One region of the Eubacterium sp. AM05-23 genome, then DNA from elsewhere that is predicted to be linked to it. Evidence: riboswitches for the same ligand, from Rfam matches in the RefSeq annotation. Region 1 holds a riboswitch; each other region holds the start of a gene.
The links. Region 1 has a riboswitch for molybdenum cofactor ahead of DW091_RS01955 (formate/nitrite transporter family protein). Riboswitches for the same ligand answer to the same signal wherever they lie in the genome.
Positions count from the first base shown of each region.

Region 2: another riboswitch for molybdenum cofactor. It lies ahead of DW091_RS04260 (substrate-binding domain-containing protein); the one in region 1 lies ahead of DW091_RS01955 (formate/nitrite transporter family protein).
Region 3: another riboswitch for molybdenum cofactor. It lies ahead of DW091_RS16760 (ABC transporter substrate-binding protein); the one in region 1 lies ahead of DW091_RS01955 (formate/nitrite transporter family protein).

Region 1 is NZ_QUDF01000001.1:427,990-435,580, reverse strand. It holds gene DW091_RS01965 (class I SAM-dependent methyltransferase) at 1-236, opposite strand, end outside; gene DW091_RS01960 (flavoprotein) at 376-912, opposite strand; gene DW091_RS01955 (formate/nitrite transporter family protein) at 1,048-1,830, opposite strand; molybdenum cofactor riboswitch at 2,236-2,359, opposite strand; gene DW091_RS01950 (PadR family transcriptional regulator) at 2,534-2,875, shown strand; gene DW091_RS01945 (hypothetical protein) at 2,872-3,846, shown strand; gene DW091_RS01940 (KUP/HAK/KT family potassium transporter) at 4,035-6,035, shown strand; gene DW091_RS01935 (cyclopropane-fatty-acyl-phospholipid synthase family protein) at 6,088-7,254, opposite strand; gene DW091_RS01930 (DUF6718 family protein) at 7,554-7,591, shown strand, end outside.
Region 2 is NZ_QUDF01000003.1:42,758-50,348, reverse strand. It holds gene rny (ribonuclease Y) at 1-1,218, opposite strand, end outside; gene DW091_RS04275 (PP2C family protein-serine/threonine phosphatase) at 1,381-2,553, opposite strand; gene DW091_RS04270 ([Fe-Fe] hydrogenase large subunit C-terminal domain-containing protein) at 2,553-4,253, opposite strand; gene DW091_RS04265 ((2Fe-2S) ferredoxin domain-containing protein) at 4,240-4,491, opposite strand; molybdenum cofactor riboswitch at 4,632-4,749, shown strand; gene DW091_RS04260 (substrate-binding domain-containing protein) at 4,839-5,705, shown strand; gene DW091_RS04255 (ABC transporter permease) at 5,784-6,491, shown strand; gene DW091_RS04250 (ABC transporter ATP-binding protein) at 6,475-7,173, shown strand; gene DW091_RS04245 (MFS transporter) at 7,200-7,591, shown strand, end outside.
Region 3 is NZ_QUDF01000014.1:37,978-45,568, reverse strand. It holds gene DW091_RS16775 (ATP-binding protein) at 1-827, opposite strand, end outside; gene gpmA (2,3-diphosphoglycerate-dependent phosphoglycerate mutase) at 1,011-1,754, opposite strand; gene DW091_RS16765 (hypothetical protein) at 1,995-2,909, shown strand; molybdenum cofactor riboswitch at 3,002-3,137, shown strand; gene DW091_RS16760 (ABC transporter substrate-binding protein) at 3,129-4,169, shown strand; gene DW091_RS16755 (iron ABC transporter permease) at 4,234-5,241, shown strand; gene DW091_RS16750 (ABC transporter ATP-binding protein) at 5,241-6,017, shown strand; gene DW091_RS16745 (XdhC/CoxI family protein) at 6,032-6,823, shown strand; gene DW091_RS16740 (MFS transporter) at 7,098-7,591, shown strand, end outside.

The DNA.
Region 1 (7,591 bases):
ACCGGCACTGAGAGCCTCCCAGGTCCGCATCCTATGTCTAATACCGTGTCTTTCTCTGTAATAATCATAGCATCCAGCTGATTCTGAGTGTACTCTCTTTCCAGCTGCGCCATTTTATTATACATTTGGGCAACCGCACCCCACATTTTAGCAGGGTCAGTATCCATAGGGCCTGCCTTGGCTGCCGGGCGGTTCAATTCTGAAATTGCCGCCCAGTTTACTAAACCATTCATCATTTCACCACATTTCACTGTTTTTTTCGATCTTTATTAAGTCTTCTTTGAAAACAATTACCTTTTAATTCTATCGCCTTTTTTTCAAATTGTCCATACAGTTTCCACTAAAGACAATTTTTTACCCTACTTTTTCAATTTTTTAAACTTCTGTCATTTTCTCCAACGCCTTAATGATCGTTTTGAAAATCTGGTCGTTAGACGGCATACGGTTGGGTGCTCTGTCTCCCTCACTCTCAACAAAAATACATCCATCTTCTTTTAAAGTCCGAATATTACGCTGTACACTGGGCTTGCCGTACATCATCGGATTGATATTATTGGCAAACACAATAGGGGCTGTGGTGGATAAAATAGTCGTAGTCAGTAAATTGTCAGCGATGCCGTTGGCCGCTTTGCCAATGGTATTGGCTGAAGCCGGAGCAATCAACAGTAAATCAGACTGGTCTGAGGTTTTGTGGTCAGGGTCCCATACCTTTGGCTCTTCAAACTGGTCGATTTCAACCGGATTCCCTGAGGCGCGCCGCAGCGGAAGCGGCGTAATAAAATTAAGGGCATTCGGGGTCAGGATAACCTTTACCTCTGCTTTTTCATTTCGCAGCATCCGGATAAGCCCGGGAATCTGGTCAACCGGGGTGCATGCCGTAATCCCAATGGTTATGTTTTTTCCAATCAACATTTTTCTTTTCTCCTGTAAACATTTAAATTTTCTCATTTATTATAGCACAAATAAAACCGAAGACGTAAGACGTTCTCAATTTTATATAAAAGCACCCTTTCTGATGCGAAAAAGTGCTTTTTTTATTATTCTCATTTACTCTTTATTTTTACGAAGGTATGCATAATTGTAAACACAAGGGACGATTATGGCGCCACCGATAATATTGCCGAGGGTAACAGGCAGCAGATTGTCAATAAACATCTGACCCCAGCTGACATCTGCCCCCAGGAAAATTCCAAGCGGAATATAAGTCATATTGGCAACGCTGTGTTCAAAACCCGCAAAAACGAAAAGCATAATCGGAAACCAGATCGCAAAAATTTTACCAATCATATCCTTTGACCCGGCCTGCATCCAGCACGCTAAAACAACTAACATATTACATAGAATCCCGCGGATAAGCGCTGCTGAAAAAGGCATCCCAACCTTTGCCTGTGCAACAGCCATCGCTTTGTCCAGCACTGCGTCTGCATAAAGGCCGCTTTTTGCCAAAACAAAAGCTAAAAGGATCGAGCCGATCAGATTGCCGATATAAACTACGACCCAGTTTGTCAGCATACCCTTGACGGTAATTTTTTTATCCATCAGAGCCAGTGTCATCAGGTTGTTGCCCGTAAACAGCTCCGCACCGCATAATATAACCATCATCAAGCCTGCCGGGAAAACCGAAGCGCCGATAAACTTAGCGATCATGGCCTCGCCCAGTGCGCCTTTGCCAATGCCTGTGGCCAGCAAAAAGCCATGGGCGCCAAAACCAATAAAAATACCCGCAAAAATGCCGAGAACCAGCATCTTACCGATGGAGAGGGAGGCTTTTTTCACACCATTCCCAACCCATACTTCTCCAATCTCTGCCGGAGAAAGAAAACCATTCATTTCACACACCTCCTGAATGCTTATTGTAAAATTATAACATAACTTAAAACTTTAATAAAATATAATTTTTTACCCTTATTGACCATTTTTTTATATTAAAGAGACTTAAAAATAGCAACAAATTACTCTTATGTTACTTTTTGGAATTTTTTGCAAGTTAAATATCAAATAAACTTATATTTAAAAACACAAAAAGCAGAACCGCATGGTCCTGCTCCATTCAGCAAAGGGTTCAAAGGGTCGCCGAGGATGCGACGGCCCTTTGACTTGGTAGATTATATAGCTTAGTGCCTTTTGTTTTCAATGACAAAAAGCAACAGGAGCTCATAAAATAATAACTGCTTCTTAGAAAGCCACTAAAAAAGGGCATACTTCTCCCGTGTTGAAATATGCCCCTGAAAAATTTTCAGGAATCATCTGCATTCTTCTCAAACACGGAAAGCATATCCGTTTCCAGATATACTCAGCGGTCCCCAGCCATGGGTGCTTCACTTCCTTTAGGCCTTCGGACTCGAATGCGGTTATTCTTTTGTTTATTTCTTCCAGATAAACTGAAAACAATGTTACGTTTATTATAAATCATTTTCAGTATGAAGTCCAGCATTTTCTTACAGACCTTTACAAACAAAATACTGTGTGCTATTGACATACTGTGTATAACACACTATAATGTAATCAACAACAATTTAAGGAGGGCTGCCACTTGGATAAGGATAATGTTTTATCAGGCATGGTATCAGAGCTGCGCCGAGGAACACTGGTGCTCTGTGTATTAAGCCAGCTAAAATCCCCTATGTACGGCTATAGTCTCGTAAATACACTCAACGAAAAAGGTATTTCGGCAGAGGCAAATACACTCTACCCGCTGCTCAGACGCCTCGAAAACCAGGGTCTTCTGGAAAGCTCCTGGCAGACAGACGGCCCAAAGCCGCGAAAGTACTATCAAGCCACTGAATTCGGCAATAAAATCTGCCAGCAGTTAAAACAACATTGGGACAAAACAGTCAACAGCATAAACCAAATTTTTGAGGAGGAAGCAAAATGAAAAACGAACTGATCGACCGCTATGTCTACGCGGTTACAAGACGACTGCCTGCCAGACTGCGAAACGATATTGACAAGGAACTGCACTCGCTCATTGAAGATATGCTGGAGGCACGCTGCGATGGCCTGATGCCAGAAGAACGCGATGTCAGAGTCGTTCTCACAGAGCTGGGAACCCCGTCAGAGCTGGCCGCAAAATATATGCCTGAGGGCCGTGACCACCTTATCGGCCCCGCCTATTACAGCAACTACAAAATGGTTACCGGCATCGTTCTAGCTTCTGTGGCCTTTGGACTTATACTTTCAGGATTCATCTCCTTTTTTACAGACACCCAGCAAGCTTTGTACATTACACTTTTCTCATGGATTGGTACATTGATCACTGGCCTCATCGCTGCTTTTGGCGCGGTCACCTTTATTTTCGCGGTCTTTGAACGAAAAAACGTCGCCCTTAATTTTGGCGGCGAGCTTGATACCCTGCCGCCAGTTCCTGAAAAGAAATCCGTCATCCCAAAGGGTGAACCCATTGCCGGCATTGTCTTTTCTGTGATCTTCTGTGTGATCTTTCTGGCTGCCCCCCAGATTATCTGCGCAAAATTCGGTGCGGATCAGCCCTTTATCCCTGTATTTAACGTAGACCTCATTCACCAGCTGTGGTATATCTTTGTTGCTCTCACCATCCTCGGTATTGCGAGGGAGAGCTTTAAGCTCTACGAAGGCCGGTACACTAAGAGGCTGGCAGTCGTCACCGTTGTTACTGATATTCTGAGCGCAGCTCTGACCTTAGTCCTTTTATCCAGCCAACAGATTTTAAACAATGCTTTTATCGCTGAGGCTTCCCTCAGCTTGTCAAACGAGATCGTCACAGGCCTTTTAACCTATTTTAACCTGTTCTTTATGGCAGTCATTCTTTTTTGTCTCCTCCTTGATATGGGTGTCACCCTGTTCAAAGGCTTCTGGTATGACCGTTAAAGGAATGCAACAGGCCCGGCAGATGCTGCCGGGTCTGTTTTCTTTATCGCTTTTCATAAATTTCTTGTTAAAAATATATAAATTTTCCGATAAAAGGGTATAAGTATTCGAAACATTCGCGTCTGCCCTTTTCGGGCAGCTCGAAGGCTATCTTTTTAATACACCAAGAGGAAAAGTAGAGGATTAAAATGAAACATTTAAAAAAATCGACAGAAATTCCTGTTAGTCTGGGCGCCGCCATCGTCGCCCTTGGCGTCGTCTACGGTGATATTGGCACCTCGCCGATGTATGTTATGAAATCGATCATTGCCGGTAACGGCGGGATGAACACCATTGATGATAATCTGATCCTGGGAGCGCTGTCCCTGGTGATCTGGACCGTCACGCTTCTTACCACAGTCAAGTATGTCCTTATCGCGCTCAAAGCCGACAATCACGGTGAGGGCGGTATTTTTTCGCTGTACAGCCTGATCAAAAAATACAAGGCCTGGCTCATTGTCCCTGCCATGGTGGGTGGCGCTGCGCTTTTGGCCGACGGTATTCTCACCCCGGCTGTCACAGTTACAACCGCCATTGAGGGGCTGCGGAGCCTGCCTCTGGTCTACCGTTTTCTGGGCGATGAGCAGGGCCGCATTGTCATGATTACCCTTGCCATCATAGCACTCCTGTTTTTTGTCCAGCGGGCCGGTACCAAATCCATTGGTAAATCCTTCGGCCCGGTCATGTCTGTCTGGTTCCTTTTTTTGGCCGTTTCAGGCATCGCCAACATGGCTGGCAACTGGGAAATTCTGAGAGCTTTTAATCCTCTCAGAGGCGCCGCCATTTTGTTCAGTCCAAACAACCAGGCCGGCGTCATGATTCTCGGCAGTGTGTTTCTGGCTACCACCGGGGCAGAGGCCCTCTATTCAGACATCGGCCATGTGGGTAAGGGAAATGTCTATGCCAGCTGGCCCTTTGTCAAGGTCTGCCTGATCCTGAACTATCTGGGCCAGGGCGCCTGGCTCATGGCAAACAAGGGGAATACCGCGTTAGGCACTTTGCCTGACCTCAATCCCTTTTTCCAGATGCTTCCAGACAACATCCGTATTTTTGGCGTGCTCCTGAGCACTCTGGCGGCGGTTATCGCATCTCAGGCCTTGATCACCGGTACCTTCACACTGGTATCTGAAGCCATCAGCCTTGATCTTATGCCGCATATGCGCATCACCTATCCCTCCGAAACCAAGGGACAGCTCTATATTCCTCTGGTCAACCTGATCATGTGGCTGGCCTGCAGCGGCGTCATTCTTTATTTCCGCTCAAGCGCACGGCTCGAATCTGCTTACGGGCTGGCCATTACCCTGACCATGCTCATGACCACGCTCCTGCTCTTCATGTATCTGCGCTGCATGAAGGGCCTGAAAATCCTTCCTTTTATCTTTCTGGTCTTTTTTGGCGGCCTGGAGGGAATCTTTTTTCTCTCAAGCCTTTCAAAATTTGGAAGCGGCGGCTATGTGGCACTGCTCATTGCGACCATTCTTTTTGCAATCATGGCAGTCTGGCACCGCGGTACAGACATCGAGCGCTCTCAGGCTCTAAAGCTGCATATCTCAGACTACACCAGCATGTTTGGAGATGTCCACAAAGACAAAGGGCTCATCCCTGTATCGGATAACCTGGTCTACCTCATGAATGAAACTGAGGGGGATACCATTGACCGTGACATTTTGTATTCTATCTTTGACAAAAAGACAAAGCGGGCCAGAGCTTACTGGTTTGTCAGCGTCAGTGTGACTGATGAGCCCTATACCCGCGAGTATACGGTCGACAGCTTTGGAACAGATTATCTTTTCAGGGTAAAACTGTACCTCGGCTTTAAGGTAGACCAGCGTATCAATGTCTATCTGCGCCAGATTGTCGGCGATCTGATCACCAGCCATGAGCTGCCGCCACAGCAGCGCCGGTACTCCATCGGCGACAACAGCACTGTAGGGGATTTTCGGTTCTGCATTCTGCGTAAAATGCTGGTGCCTGAAAGCGACATTCATCCCTCGGACTGGGCAGCTGTTTCCCTAAAATATATGATCCGCCGTGTCGCCGGTTCGCCGGTACAATGGTATGGTCTTGAAAATGCCTCGGTGATTGTGGAGTACGTGCCGCTCTTTATCAAAATGAAAGAGTCCAATCCTTTAAAACGTGTAGAAGAATAAGACCGCTTCAGACAAAAAAGAGAACCGCGATTTGCCGGTTCTCTTTTTATTTTTAATACCATCTTGTCATCGGCAGGTCGTTATTCACACCCTTGGTCATCAGAATCTGGCTCAGATCAATGATACCGTTGTGGAAGGTGGCCGCGCAGGAGCAGAGGTATAAATCCCACATGCGGATAAATTCATCGTCGAACATTTCGCGCACCTCATCCAGATGCTCTCTAAAGCCCTTGTCCCAGCAGAGCAGGGTCTTGGTATAGTGCCGTCTGAGGCTTTCCACATCAATGACGTAAAAGCGGTGCGAAGCCGCCAGGCTGATCATTTCTCTGAGCGAGGGGATCATGCCGCCCGGAAAGATATACTTCTTAATCCACGGGTCGCCCGGATGTTCCTCCAGAGCACTGATATAGTGCAGCAGAAAGAGCCCTTTGGGGTTTAACACCTTGTCTGCGCAGGACAGGAAAAGATCGTAGTTTTCTCTTCCCACATGCTCGACCATGCCCACGCTGACAATCCGGTCAAAGGTTTTTCCGTATTTGGGCAGATCACGATAATCCATGAGCTCTGCTGTCAACTGGCCTTCCAGGCCTTCTTCTGCAATGCGCTCGCTGAATTTCTTGTGCTGCTCCCGGCTGAGAGTAATGCCCACACCGTTGATTCCATATTTTTTGGCTGCCTCGATAAGGAGGAATCCCCAGCCGCACCCAATATCCAGAAGGCTCATTCCCTCCTTCAGGTACAGCTTTTCCAGAATATAATCGACCTTATTGACTTGAGCGTCATAGAGAGTGTCGTCTGGATTTTTAAAATAACCGCAGGAATAGCTCAGCGTATCATCCAGCCAAAGCTTGTAAAAATCATTGCCGATATCGTAGTGGGAGGATACCTCGTCCTTTTGATTCTTCTTGGAATTCGAGGTGAAGATCAGCTTTTTTAAAGCTGATTTATCCAGAGAAAATTTGCCCATCTGGCCCAGAAGCTGGTCAAGCGCCTGGAAAAGGTCGCCTTCCACTTCGATATCGCCACGCATGTAGGCTTCGCCCAGCGCCAGCGAGGTACTGCGTCTGAGCTCCTTTATGTCCAGACTTTTGTTAAACCGGACTACGAAGGTCGGCTCGCCCTCGCCCACTAAAACTTCCTTTCCGTTTATTTTAATTAAAAACGGATTCTCATCAAATTTTTTCAAAAATTGAATCATCAGATTATCTTCAAGCTTCATGTTCATTCTCCTTAATATCGTCATCATTCAAACGCGTGGTTGGCGTTCAATACTTTAGAGCTTTACTATATAGATTTTACACCCCTTTAAGAAGTATTGTCAAACTAACACATTTCAATAGTTTTTACCCATTTTACATGGATTTAAACGTTATTTATAATTTATATTTATATTAAAAAATGTTTTTCTTTTCGCTAAAAACGGATTCTTCTTTTTTAAGGAGACTATTTTTTATCCGTATCTCTTGGTCATGCTGCCTTTTCGTATGCTATAATAAAAACAAAAAGGAATGAATCAAAATGGCTTATCTTATCGCCCGACAATTCGACAAACCCGG
Region 2 (7,591 bases), on a different contig from region 1:
GGCTTCCACATCGCCGTGATGGGCCTCTACCGCGTGGATCACATTTTTATTTTCCTTGTATTTCTTCAGCAGGTTTACACCAATTTCGACATGGTTTCCTTCAACCTCATGGTCAATGGCTTTGCCGATATCGTGCAGCAAGCCTGCGCGTTTTGCAATTTTAACGTTGGCGTCCAACTCAGCGGCCATCAGGCCTGCCAGATGGGCAACCTCAATGGAATGCTTGAGCACGTTCTGGCCGTAGCTGGTACGGTATTTCAAACGTCCTAGCAGCTTGACAACTTCGGGATGTAATCCGTGGATACCTGTGTCAAAACAGGCCTGTTCTCCAACTTCCTTGATCTGAGCATCCATTTCTTTTTGAGATTTTTTAACAATCTCTTCAATTCTTGCTGGATGGATTCGTCCGTCAATAATCAGTTTTTCCAGTGACAAACGGGCTACTTCACGCCGGATCGGATCAAACCCGGAAAGAATAACGGCTTCCGGTGTATCATCAATGATCAGGTCGATGCCCGTCAGGGTTTCCAATGTACGAATGTTGCGGCCTTCACGGCCAATGATACGGCCCTTCATTTCATCATTTGGCAGGTTGACCACGGTAATGGTATTTTCTGCCACATGGTCTGCTGCACAGCGTTGAATGGACTGCGCAATCAGTTCCTTGGCCTTTTTGTCTGCTGTCGCTTTGGATTCAGCCTCGATCTGGCGGATCATTACCGCCGCTTCGGCACGGGTTTCCTTGGCAACATCATCCAGTAAAATCTGTTTTGCTTCTTCAAAGGTCATGCCTGAAATACGTTCCAGTTCTTTGACCTGTTCTTCGTAGAGGCTGTCCAGCTTTTCCTGTTTCTTATCAAGCTCTTTGTTCTTTCTTTCGAGCTTGTCCTCATTGCGCTCGAGATTCGCTGCCTTTTTATCCAGGTTCTCTTCTTTCTGGATCAAACGGTTTTCCGTTTTCTGAAGCTCGGCGCGTCTCTCGCGGTTATCTCTTTCAATCGCTTCCTTTAAAGCTAATGATTCCTCCTTGGCATTAAACAGCATTTCCTTCTTTTGGGCTTCGCCCTCTTTAACTGCATCGTTTACGATTTTCTTGGCTGTTTCTTCAGCACTATTTATCTTGCCCTCAGCAACGTTTTTGCGGATAAAATACCCAACGCCAAAGGCAATGACTATACCAACGATTAAGCATATAGTTAATATGTCTATAACATTCACCTCCCTAAAGTAAATATTTTGTTATTATTGTTTTTTTAGACACTCATTATAAAGTCTATTTTATACTTTTTTGAATTTAGTGTCAAGAATCAATGCCATGTTAGAAGTTTATATTTTACCGCTTAAGTACAACTTAAACAAGCCGGCCCGCAGGCCGGCAGTTTACACGTACACAATATTGATGGATTTGTTGAGCTCCTTAAGCAGGTTAATAAGCCGCTGAGTGATCTTCCACTTAGAGCTGAGCGCATCGGGAAAATCCGGATTCTGGTGCGCCGGATTGATGGAGTTGCCCAGAATCAGATCGAGATGGGTGCAGTGGTTCACCAGCAGGTCTGCCAGAATGGACGCGCCGTTGTTTCCTTCAAAAACCTCATGGCCCCGGCGCTTGTAGATGTAATCTTCAATGATATTGACGGTTTCCTGAATGGTCAGTACCCCTTCGGTCACGAGATCGATGGACTTCATCCGGCCGACCGGCGGCACCCGTTCCGACATGGTCTCAAGATCAATGTCAATTTTCTCGTCGTACTCCCGGGATACAATATTGCTGGCGGTGCCTCCGCACACCACCTTTGTTCCCTTGGCCTCGTCCAGAATTTCTTTGATCATCTGATCCTTTGTACGATCCAGAGGCGGACCTGAAAACAGCGTCACATACTGGTGTTCCTCGGCCTTCATCACCACAACCGTTGTGTCGTCGCCGGGCTCGCCGCCATACAAATCATTACAGGTCTCAATCATCCGCATGGAGATATCCTTTGACGTAATCATCTTTTCATCATAGGTACGTGCCAGCAGATAGTCTGCCGCGTCCTCCCACTGCCAGCCAAAATTGAGCAGCGTCCCGACCCCGGCGTGGATTACACCGTCACTGAAAAAACCGAGAACATCGTTCTCCTCAATTTTCATGGTAGTTTCATAGATCTGTTTGCCCTGAAACTCGATAGGATGGCGCTCAAGCTCTAAAATTTCCCCATCCCGGATGTAAACAATGGGTGGGTTGTCAAACTCGACGATATAAAGCCTCCGGGTCTTCCAGTAAACCTGGACGATGGTAAATGTCGAGTAAGCCAGCTTGCGAACCTGACAGACCGGCAGGGTGGCCTCCAGCGTCTCCACCACATCCTTGAGCGACATCTTATCCTCCAGCATGGTCGCCGCAATGGTGGAGGTCATGGTCGCCAGGATATTGGCCTTCACGCCGCTTCCAAGCCCGTCGGCCAGAACAACAATCACACTCTCATCGTTGATGCGGATTTCCACATTATCACCGCACAGCTCCTGATGGTGCTTGTTGATGCTGTCATGGGCAATATCGACAAAAAAAGCCATTATTCCTCTTCCTCTCTTGTTCCTACAACCTTTTGCAGCCGGGTCAGCGTGACCTTGGTCTCGGCAGTGGTCTCACCCAGCAGCTCTGCGATTTCATGGGCGACACGCATCTGCTTGTCGATAACCTTCTGGGCCATGTCCAGGGTTTCCTCCTGCATCTTCTGATATGCCCGCTCCTTTTTGATTTCTCTGGAGATGTCCACAAATATTCCCATATACATCTTCTGTCCTGGTATGTAGGTCAGAATTTCCATAAAATGGATATTGCCGCGGGCGTAAAGTCCCCTTCCGCTGTAATAATTGCCCTCGACATTGTCCAGCTTTTTAAATGGGTTATAATCAAAAACTTCTACAAAATTTTTATGCAGCACATCGGTTTTAGCGGTTTTAAACAGCTTTTCGGCCGCCCCGTTAAAATCGACGATCCTGAAATCCTTGTCCAGTACCGCGATGGCGTTTGGCGTCGACGCGATGATCAAATTGGAAATGGCCTCATTGCGGTTGCGCATAAAGGGCAGGCACATATCCAGCTCCGCCATGCCGCAGTAAACAGCCGCGGCCTTTTCACGGCAGCTGTCATAGCCGCAGGTACCGCAATTCAGCTCATCCTTGGGGGTAAACTTACCTGTCTGCCGCAGGATTTCTTCAATGGCTTCCTCCGGCACACCCGCAAAGAGATTCTTCTTTTCAGATGAAAAGCCGCGACCAAAATCCGGCACCTGTTCAGGCGTTTCCGGGTCTTTCCGGGCGTTATTATTAATGTAATCCGTCACGCGCTCGATCCGCTCATACTTGACCAGAGGGCTGTGGGTATTGCCCGGGCCGTTGATACAGCCCTCGACACAGGCGTTCATCTCAATCCAGTACTGGCCCTCCAGCTTACTGATATCATCCAGAAAATCACGGCAGTTTTTGAGGCCGTCAATTTTTATGACCCGCCGGACGCCCTGCACGCCTGGTATGCTGGTCTTTTCTACACCACCGGCCAGCGGATAAAACCGCGCGACATTACAGCCTGCCGCGTCAAAGCTGCCTGCAGGCATATCGCACACCTCAATGCCTTCTTCCTTAAACCACACATCCAGCTCATCAAAGGTCAGCACCCCGTCAATAATCGGGTTAGCCGAATCAACGGCCTCCATTTTTTTAGAGATGCAGGGCCCCGCAAACACAATTTTGGCATTGGGGTATTTTTCCTTCAGCATCATGCCGTGAGCAGTCATGGGAGAAACCACCTCGCTCAGGTATTCCACCACATCAGGATAGTATTTTTCAATCATCATGTTAACGGTCGGGCAAGAGGTCGTGATCACATGGCGTTTTGTCCCCCAGTAATCCTTGGCATAGTATTTTGAGACCTGCTCTGCCCCAATGGCAGTCTCCTCAATCACTGTGAATCCCAGAGCCCGGAGGCCGCTTAGTACCTGCAGCGGGTCATCTGTATTAAATCCGGCGGGAAATGACGGCGCAAGGCTCAGAACCACGGGTCCCTCCTCCAGCCACTGCTTAATGCTGGCCACATCGCTGGCCACATATTTGGCATTTTGCGGACAAATCCGAAAACAGTTGCCGCAGCCAATGCACAGGTCTTCAACGATCTGGGCCTGGTTATCCATCAGCTTAATGGCCTTTACCGGGCAGTATCGGATACATTTGTAGCAATTCCGGCAGCTTGCTTTCGTGAAATTAATGACACCCATTGTTTCCCTCCATTATCTGATCAAACAGCTGGTCAACGCCCTCTGGCTTAACCGTATAAATATGCTCATCAACCTTAACTGCTACCCCATCGCTGCAGGCGTCCAGGCAGAAAGTCCCCATCAGCTCTACTTCATTCTCGAGTCCCCGTTCAGCCACCAGTTCCTTAAAGCGCTGCACCACCTGGTAGGAACCTTTGACATGGCAGGCGCTGCCAATACAAATATGTATTTCCTTCATTTTTTACTCCTCAATATTGTTCTAATCCCTGTGTTTTTCCAACAGATTAATCCTAGCACGCCTGACAGCCCTTGTCAATTAGTACTGCCGCTTGAATTTTCCGCCATTTTCTGTTAAAATAGTCATATCGAAATCGTTTTACAGATTTATCTATCCGAATTTTTTATCCTAAAGTCAAACCATGGATTCAAAATCGATAGAGTGCGGCGGGAAACGGCTGTGCTTTCCATTGTGAGAAGGATAGATGATAAACGTGCGCACTGCGTTTATTTCCTCCTCACAGATTACAATGGTATAGAAGATTATTCTTTTATATATTTAATTTTCATTATCAAGGAGGAAGAGAAATGAAAAAGAAATTGACGCTGGTCTTAGCAGCACTGCTGACTCTGACCATGGTTATCGGCCTGGCAGGATGCAGCAGCAATACTGCTAAAACCGAAAAGCTGGAGCCAGGCTCCAACGGTGAAATTATTATGGCCACCACCACCAGCACACAGGACAGCGGTCTGCTGGATGTGCTTCTGCCCAAGTTTGAAGAAGAAACCGGCATTGCCGTAAAGGTTGTGGCAGTTGGCACCGGTAAAGCCATTGAGATGGGCAAAAACGGTGAAGCGGATATTCTTCTGGTTCACGCCAAATCACAGGAAGAACAGTTTGTGAAAGACGGTTACGGCCTTGAACGTTTTGACGTTATGTACAATGACTTCATCGTTCTGGGCAGCAAGGATGACCCGGCCAAACTGAAGGAAGTCGCTCCAAACGATGCGGTAAAAGCTTTCCAGACCATTGCTGAAACCCAGTCTGAATTTGTATCCAGAGGCGACAAATCCGGTACGCACACCAAAGAACTGGGCCTGTGGGAAAAGGCAGGCGTTACCCCGGCAGGACAGCCCTGGTACATCGAATCCGGTTCCGGCATGGGCGACACCCTGAAAATGGCCAATGAAAAATTAGCCTACACCCTGTCTGACCGCGCTACCTGGTTAAACATGAAAGATAATCTGGATCTTGAGGTTGTTGTCGAAAAGGACGATAACCTGTATAACCAGTATGGCGTTATCGTCGTCAATCCTGACAAGGTCAGCGCTGAGCTGAACACTGACGGCGCAAAAAAATTCCAGGAATGGATTTTAAGCGACGCCGTACAGCAGGAAATCTCAAACTACAAGATTAACGGCGAAGCGACCTTTGTGCCAAACGCCAGCAAATAAGCATTAACTGAATCCAGAATTTATCAGCGTCCGTTCTTCGGGCGCTGATTTTGAATTGACAGACTGACGAGGTTTCTTATGGATTATATTATCAACGGCTTCATTGAGGCTTTCCATCTGCTGATTTCCGGAGATCCGGAAATCTACCAGATTGTCGGGCTTTCTTTATACGTATCCTTCTCCTCCACCATTTATTCCACAGTTCTCGGCGTGCCCCTGGGCATCCTGCTTGGCATCAAGGAATTCAGGGGAAAGCGGATCGTATCCCGGCTGCTTTACACCTTTATGTCTTTTCCGCCGGTCATCATCGGCCTGTTCACCTCACTGGTGCTGGCCCGATCCGGTCCGTTGGGGCATCTAAAGCTTATGTACACACCCACTGCCATGATCATCGCCCAGGTGATCCTCGTCACCCCGATTATCATGGGCATTGTGTTTAACGACACTACCGTCAACGGCCAGGTTGTGGTGACCATGGGAAAAACCCTTGGGGCCGGCGGCGGGGATATTCTCTTCCTGCTGATCCGGGAGCTTAAGGCCAGCATCATGATCGCCCTGGTCACCGGCTTTGGACGGGCTGTATCTGAGGTTGGCGCTGTGATGATCGTGGGGGGCAACATTAAAAACTACACGCGGGTCATGACCACCTTCATTGCCATGAACAATAACATGGGCGAATACGCGGTTTCCATCGCCATGGGTATTATTCTGCTGGTCATCTCCTTTGTGACCAATTCGATCCTTTACAAATATATGGTAGGAGACCCTTATGCAAATCGCGATTGAAAAACTCACGAAAATTTATCATGGAAAAACAGTCTTGTCACTGGACAGCCTGTGCCTTGAATCCGGAAAAATCCACGGAATTTTAGGCCCAAACGGATCAGGGAAAACCACCCTGATGAAATCTGTTGCCGGGCTTCTCACGCCCACCAGCGGCGCCATCACCTATAATGGCCGCACTGGTGATGAAGCCGTGCTGAAAAAGCTGACCTATGCCAGCCATACACCCTATCTTTTTGCCATGTCTGTCTATGACAATATCGCCTATCCCCTAAAAATACGCAAATATGCCAAAGCATCGGCAGCCCCCATCGTTGAGGGACTGCTGCGGGAATTTAAAATCGAAGAGCTTGCAAAACAAAATGCGAAAAAGCTTTCCGGCGGCGAATCACAGAAAACAGCTCTGGCCAGGGCCTTATCCTTTTCACCGGATACACTGCTCTTAGACGAGCCCACCGCCAACATCGACCCTCAAAGCCTGAAAATTATTGAGGCTGCGCTGATCAAAAGAAACCGTGAGGCCGGGCTGACTGTTATCATCATTACCCATAACCCAAGCCAGGCTTACCGTATCTGTGACACTCTGAGCTTTATCGATTCCGGCAGCCTCCTCTTTCACGGCAGTGTTGAAGATTTTAAAGCATCGGATAATCCGGTCATTCAGGATTTCATCACCTTAAATTAAAGGGCAGAAGCCCAAAGGAGGAAGTAATGAACCAACAAACCTGTACCCGTGACAAAGCTTGGAAAAAACGGATCATCCTCTTTTTAACCAGCCAGACCATTTCCCTGCTCGGATCCTCCCTTACTCAGTATGCCATTATCTGGTACGTCACCCTGACCACCACCTCAGGGATCATGCTGACCATTTCCACACTCGTCACCTTTATTCCACAGGTACTGATTTCCCTCTTTGCCGGTGTGTGGGCAGACCGCTATAACCGGAAAAACCTGATTATCTGCGCCGATGCTCTGGTTGCCCTGTCCACACTGGGTCTGGCTTTCAGTTTTTTCATGGGTTACCGGGAGCTGTGGATTATTTTTTTGGTATCGGCTGTCCGCTCAGTGGGCACTGGAATCCAGACCCCCACTGTCAATGCGCT
Region 3 (7,591 bases), on a different contig from region 1:
TTATTCATGGAAGACAGGAGGGCCAGCGCCTCATCATCACGCCCTGCTTTGATACACACAGTTAACGCATTTGTAAGATGCCGGAGATCGTGCTGGAAAATTCTGAGATGCTCCTCGCTCTCAGCAATGGCCTGTATGTGTTTTTTTAAGGATGTCATCTGAAGCTGCATGGCGGAAAGCTCCCTTGTACTCTGAAAATAGCTGCTCTGCTGCTTGAGGATTGTGTAGATGGTTCCATTGTACAAAACAATAGCGACACAAAGGCCAATAGCTGCCGGAATGTTTTCTGGCCGTTCATTTAAAGGCGCAGGGTAAGAAGCGACATTTAAGAATGAAAGCAGCAGGCAAATGGGAATCAACGATAAGCGTATCCAGCCTGTTTGTAGTTGTCCGAGTGTCTCAAGAAGCGGCCTGCGGATAAATCTTATAATTACCAACGCCAGTATCATAAAAATTAATATCTGGTTTAAAAGCTCTCCAACGCCATCTGGCATATAAGGTGCCAGGATACCGCAGAACAGGTCCTGGATCGCCACAAAGGTACATGACAAAAGAAAGGAAAAAAAGGTCCTCGCATCATTATAACGGGAAAGGATAATGACAAATCCCGCAGCGATAATGATATGCAGCAGACGAAACTCCAAATCACTCAAGCCGTAGGGCAGTCTGAGCTCCATTAAAATATCAAGAATAATAACCCCAAGTATCCCGACTCCAGTGATCAGAAAGGTTTTTGTTTTTGAAAAACGCCAGTTCGACAAAAGCAGGAAGTAGACAATGCCAAAGGGCGCAGTGATAATGATTTTTAATAAACTGAGTGCATCCATGTCTGTTACCTCCCCTCACTTTTGATTCTATTATAACGAAAAAATACACAAGATGCAAAGTGAATTCGTCGTTAAATTCAACCAGTATTTAAAATGGTCATACCATCTGCCCTTTAGAAGGTGGTGTATGCCTTCACCCCATCAAAAAACCGGTGGCCAGAAAGCCACCGTTTTTTCTGTTTTTTATTTTGCTTTTCCCTGCTCAGCCACTTTTTTCATTCGTTTTTCAATAATGGATTGGTCTCCCAGGTAGTAATGGTCAGTCATATTAAAGTCATCGTCGAATTCATAAATCAAAGGAATACCGGTTGGAATATTGACACCCATGATCTCATCCTCCGACAGGTTTTCAAAATATTTAACCAACGCGCGGATCGAGTTTCCGTGGGCTACCAGCAGAACGCGTTTGCCCTCAAGCATATCCTTTTTTATCACATTTTCATAATAAGGAATAACGCGAGTGATCGTATCCTTCAGGCTTTCTGCCAAAGGCAGCTCGCTTTTTTCCACATTTCGATACTGCTCCTGCAGCTGTGGATTTCTGGGGTCATCCGCTTCCAGAGCCGGTGGACGGACGTCAAAGGATCGGCGCCAGATTTTGACCTGTTCCTCTCCGTATTTCTCTGCTGTCTCGGCCTTATTCAGCCCTTGCAAGGCGCCATAATGGCGTTCGTTAAGCTTCCAGTCCTTTATGACTGGCAGCCAGGCCCGGTCCATGGTATCCAAAACCACGTTTAAGGTATCCACCGCTCGTTTTAAAAAAGAGGTGTAACAGATATCAAAATCGTAGTCCTTTCCTTTTAGCATATTGCCAGCGTCTGCGGCTTCTTTAATACCTTTATTCGATAAAATTACGTCCGTCCATCCTGTAAACAGGTTCAGGCGGTTCCATTCACTTTCACCATGTCTTAAAAGTACAAGCTTCATCTTTATCATCTCCAGTTCTTTTAAAATTTTATACCCAAAAATCTCTGGAAATTGCATATTTTTCAAAAATGATTCTTTTTTATACCCAATTATTTTTTACAACTAAGATTCATTCTCATCTTTATCTAAATTTTACTTTAGAATCAAGTTGAAGTCCCTGCTGTTATCAACTATAATTGACATACAGGCAATAAAACACCTGTTTGATGATAATAATATCTGAGAGGGAGAGCTAATATTATGAGATTAATTACCCGTTCTGATTTCGACGGCCTTGTCTGTGGCGCGCTGCTCAAGGAAGCCGGAATCATTGACCACTGGAAATTTGCCCATCCTAAAGACTTGCAGGATGGCCTGGTAGAGGTCAACGAAGATGACTGTCTGGCAAATGTCCCTTTTGTGGAGGGCTGCGGCCTTTGGTTTGACCATCATTCCAGTGAGTTTGAGCGCAATCAGCTTGAAGGCAAATATAAAGGTGAAAGCCGTATCACGCCATCCTGTGCGAGAATCATTTACGAATACTATGGCGGTGAGGAACGCTTTTCACATTTCAATGAAATGCTGGCCGCCGTCGACAAGGTGGACTCTGGCAATTTGACTATTGATGAAATTCAAAACCCGGAAGGCTGGATATTGATCGGTTTTCTGATGGACCCCAGAACCGGGCTTGGACGCTGGCGTAATTTTACCATCTCCAACTACCAGCTGATGGAAAAACTTATTGATGCCTGCCGTACCATGTCCACTGATGAGATTCTAAACCTTTCCGACGTTCAGGAGCGTATCGAAGTTTATTTTGAGCAAACCGCCAAGTTTAAGGAAATGGTAAACAAATATACCCGAACCGACGGCGATGTCATCATCTCTGATCTGCGCGGCGTCGACCCTATTTATACGGGGAACCGTTTTCTTATTTACAGTATGTATCCAAAGCAGAATATTTCTGCCTGGATTGTCAGCGGCAAAGGTGGTCTGGGCTGTTCTGTGGCTGTTGGTTATTCGGTCTTAAACCGGACTTCCAACATTGACGTTGGCAGTTTAATGCTGAAATATGGCGGTGGCGGCCATAAGGCTGTCGGCACCTGTCAGTTTAAAGACGAGGAAATTGAAGCGAAGCTCCCTAAGCTGCTGGATGAGCTTGTGAATCCTCAATAAAAATCATCCATCTGCAACCCCGCTTCTGTCACAGGGAGCGGGGAGTTTTATTTTTCTTCTTTAAAACGTTATCAAACCGTGCTATAATGAATTTATATAACAAGCTCTGATGGACTTAACCTAAAAACGGATTGCCCAAAATAATTTGTTCATGGTTTTGCCACGATAGGGTACTGTTGGAAACGGCTTTACCTTCTGTATTTGAAAAGGAGTAAAAAAATGAGAAAAAAACTACTGTGCATGATTCTGGTCCTTACTTTAATTTTAAGTATGACTGCCTGCAGCCCAAAGCAGGAGGACTCGTCAGACAAAGCATCCGGCGAGATTAAAGTCACAGACGCCATCGGACGCGAGGTGACGCTTCCTGCACCAGCGACGAAGGTGGTGGGAACACACAATCCATCCTTAAATACTGCGGTTGTCATTGGCGGCGGTGGCAAATACATTGTCGGATTTGGAAATAAAGATATGGCCCGTGGCCTGTACGAGGAAGTAATCGACGGATATGACGACCTGCCGCAAATCGGTAAGGCCAAGGATATCAATATGGAAACAGTTATGGAGTTGGGCGCAGACCTCGCTATTCTGCCTGAACGTTTCGCCAATCAAGCCGACCAGTTCGCCGAAGTCAACGTCCCGGCAGTTGTTGCTCTCCCCAATGATGAAAGCTTTGACACAGTCACCAACTCTCTGAAAATTATCGGAAAGGCTCTGGGTGAGGACAAACGCGCGGAAGAAATCACTTCCTTTATCGACGATAAAATCGCCGATGTCAGCAAAAAGGTGGGTTCAGCCTCTGAAAAACCGTCCATTTTATTTTTAGGCGGTTCCAGCCCTCTCACCGTTGCGCCCGACGCCATGATTCAGACCTATATTATCGAAAAGGCTGGCGGTACTAACGCAGTCAGCGGGGTCGATAAAAAAGGGGAGTTCGCCGATGTGAGCATTGAACAGATTGTCGGCTGGAATCCCGATATTATCTGGATACCCTCCTATGCTAAATACAAGGCCGACGATCTTCTGAACGACCCAGCCTGGAGCAGCATTAAAGCCGTACAGGATAAAGCCGTTTATGTCTTTCCATCCTCTCTGGAGCCGTGGGACTACCCCACCGCCTCCTCTGTACTGGGAGTCTGCTGGGCAGCTAATAATCTTCACGGTGATCTTTACAGCTCAGATGATTTTATGAAGGATGTCGATGCCTTCTATCAGATGGTCTACGGCAAAACCTTTACCAAGGAACAGCTTGGGCTTCAATAAGCATTGAAGTCTTCCGGGCTGGCGGGCTGTGCAATTGCCTGCCGGCCCTTTCATTTTATCTGCTATGAAGAACACAAAACATCGACATCTCATTATTGTACTGAGCACCATATTGCTCTCGCTCATGGTTATCGCCTGCTGCGTTGGGCGTTATACAGTTAACCCTCAGGATATGCTTTATGCCATCCAGACTAAAATGACAGGCGAGCCGGGGAATCTGGCCATGGAAAACGTCTTTTTTGTCATTCGGCTGCCCCGTGTCATTGCCGCAGTCAGCATTGGTGCGGTGCTTTCACTCTGCGGCGCGGTCTATCAGGGCATTTTTAAAAACCCACTGGTATCGCCGGACTTGCTCGGTGTCTCCAAGGGCGCCTGTGTAGGCGCGGCTTTTTCAATCCTGCTGGGCGGCGGTATGCTTGCGCGTCAGCTGTCTGCTTTTGCCTTCGGCATCATCGCCATGCTTATGACCATGACCTTTCCAAAGCTCCTGCGCAACCAGAGCAACCTTGTTCTGGTGCTTGCCGGTATTATCACCAGCGGCTTTATGGACTCAATTCTTGGACTTATGAAATTCACTTCTGAAAATGATACGGATCTCGCCGCCATTGTTTTCTGGCAAATGGGCAGTCTGGCCTCCATAAAGGTTCATGAAATTCTTTCTGTGCTGCCTGTGTTCGCTGTTGGCGCGTTTATCTTGCTGAGCCTCTCCTTTCGGATCAACATCCTTTCCTTTGGCGATATTGAAGCCCAGAGCCTTGGGGTTAACGTTAAAAAAATCCGATGGATCATCATCCTGATCGCCAGCCTGCTGACAGCCAGTGCGGTCTGTATCAGCGGAACCATTGCCTGGATTGGGCTGATCATGCCCCATCTCGCAAGGATGCTGGCCGGCTCCGACCATATTAAATCTCTCCCGGTAACCATGCTGATGGGTGGTATTTTTCTTCTTCTCATTGATACCATCGCCCGGACCGCCACCTCTCTGGAAATTCCGCTTTCGGTTTTGACAGGACTCATCGGCGCGCCCTTCTTTGCCTGGCTTTTATACCGGCAGAAAGCAAAGGTAAGCTGATGAAGATACAAATTGAAAAGTTGTCCTTCTCCTATGATGAAGCCGCTCCTCTGCTAAAAAGTATTGACTTTACCCTTAACGCTGGGCGGGTAATATCCATTCTGGGACCAAACGGAGCGGGGAAAACAACGCTGCTCAACTGTATTGCAGGCCTTTTTAAGCCCAGGGAGGGTAATATCCTGATTGACGGAAAGAACATGGAGACGCTCTCCCACCGGGAGGTTGCCAGAATAATCGGCTATGTGCCACAGATCATTGTCCCTGCCTTTTCCTATTCTGTTTTAGATTATGTGGTGACAGGCTGCGCCCCGCACATTGGCACCTTTGAACGGCCAAAGCAGATTCATTTTGACGCTGCCATGGCTGCGCTGGAGTCCATGGGGATCGCGGCACTCAGAGATAAGCCCTACAACGAAATCAGCGGCGGCGAACGGCAGCAGGTCAGCATTGCGCGAGCTCTGGCTCAAAGGCCGGCTTTTATCCTGATGGATGAACCCACCGCCCATCTGGACTATGGCAACCAGATTCAGGTTCTTAAGACAATCCGCACCATGGCTTCTCAGGGCTATGGCATTGCGCTGACCACACACAATCCCGACCATGCGCTGCTTCTGGGTGATCAGCTGGCTGTCCTGGAACGGGACGGCACCTTTACCTTTGGCAAATGTAAGGAGGTATTGACGGAGCCCTTTCTTAATCATCTTTACGGCATCGACCTCCGGCTTGAGGAAATTCCTTCTGTTGGCCGCCGGGTCTGCTTTGCACCAAAACTATAAAATGGAGGTTTACCATGAATCCAAAAAAATTACTGGAAGAACAGCTTAAGCTGGAGGAAGCCGGGCGTCCCTACGCAGTCATCACCATCATCCGGGCCAACGGCGCTGTCCCCAGAAAAAGCGGCAAAATGCTGGTAACCGCGGATGGCAACAGCATTGGCACCATTGGCGGCGGCAGCTCGGAGCTTTTGGCCATACAGGACGCTCAAGCATGTATCCGCTATGGCGAAAACGCCGTTAAGGATTATGTCCTGAACAGCGAAAACGGTATGGTCTGTGGCGGCGACTTCTCTGTATTTATTGAGGTTGAAAACCCAAGACCGCGTCTGCTGCTCTGCGGCGCTGGCCACGTTGGAACTGCCCTTATGAAAGCCGCCCATCTGGCTGGCTTTGATATCACTTTGGTCGATACCCGCGCAGAGGACCAGATTGGAGACGCCATCCTGCTGGCAGATACCTATGTGCCTGTTGAGGACTTCTACAAAGGGATTATGGCACTGACGATTCCCGCTGGAGCCTTTATCGTCATTACTACTTATGGCCATCGTTTTGACAAAGAAGCGTTGGCGGCAGCTCTGACCAAAAAGGCCGCCTATCTTGGAATGATCGGCAGCCGAAAAAAAATCGCAGCGGTTTATGAAAAGCTGCGTTCAGAGGGTTTTACCCATGAGCAGCTGGAAGCAGTTTATGCGCCCATTGGCATGGATATTGGCGGTGAAACCCCTGAGGAGATCGCCATTTCCATTGTCGCTGAAATGCTGGCGGTTAAATATAAACGAAGTGGCGCGCATTTAAAGGATCTCTAATTGATATGTTTATAATTTTACCGGAGACAGGTTCTCCGGTTTTTTATTTTTTGTTCAGAATCTTTGAGTTGTTTTTGTGAAAGCCCGATTCATTTTAGACTCACTTTTAATTATTTTTTGTAATTTCTTCTTTTTTATTTTCCAAACCCCTTTTAAAACTCTTTTAATACACTATATTTTCGTAATTTTATATTTATTTCGTTTTATGGCACGCATCTTGCATTAACATATTGGCATCAGAGATCTGAAACATTTTTAGAAAGGAAAAGAAACAATGGACCTTAAGAAAAAACGTTATATTCTCATGTTCTTTATGGGAATGCTCTACTCTTCCCAAAACGTCATGCCCTGGTTTTCAACTTACTATTACAAAGCCATGCAGGGGGCCCTCGGCTATACAGATGGCCAGCTTGGAATGCTGATCACGGTTTTTGGTATTATTGCAGTCTTTATGTACATCATCGCCGGTATTCTATCCGACCGTTTTCCACTCAAACCATTGCTGCTTATCTCAAGCTTTGGAACCGGCGCCCTGATCCTGCTGATGGCCACGCTTCCCAGCTATCCTATCATGCTGGCTATTCAGATGGGTTTTGCCATCACTGTTGTCTGCACTTTCTACGGCGCTTTTGTAAAATTCACCCATACCATCGGCGAGGAACACGAGCAGGGGAAAATGTATGGTTTTATGTTTGCCTTTAATGGCCTTTTAGGAATGACTCTTGGCTTCATTGCCTCAGGTATTTACGCAGGCCTCTCTGGGGCCGG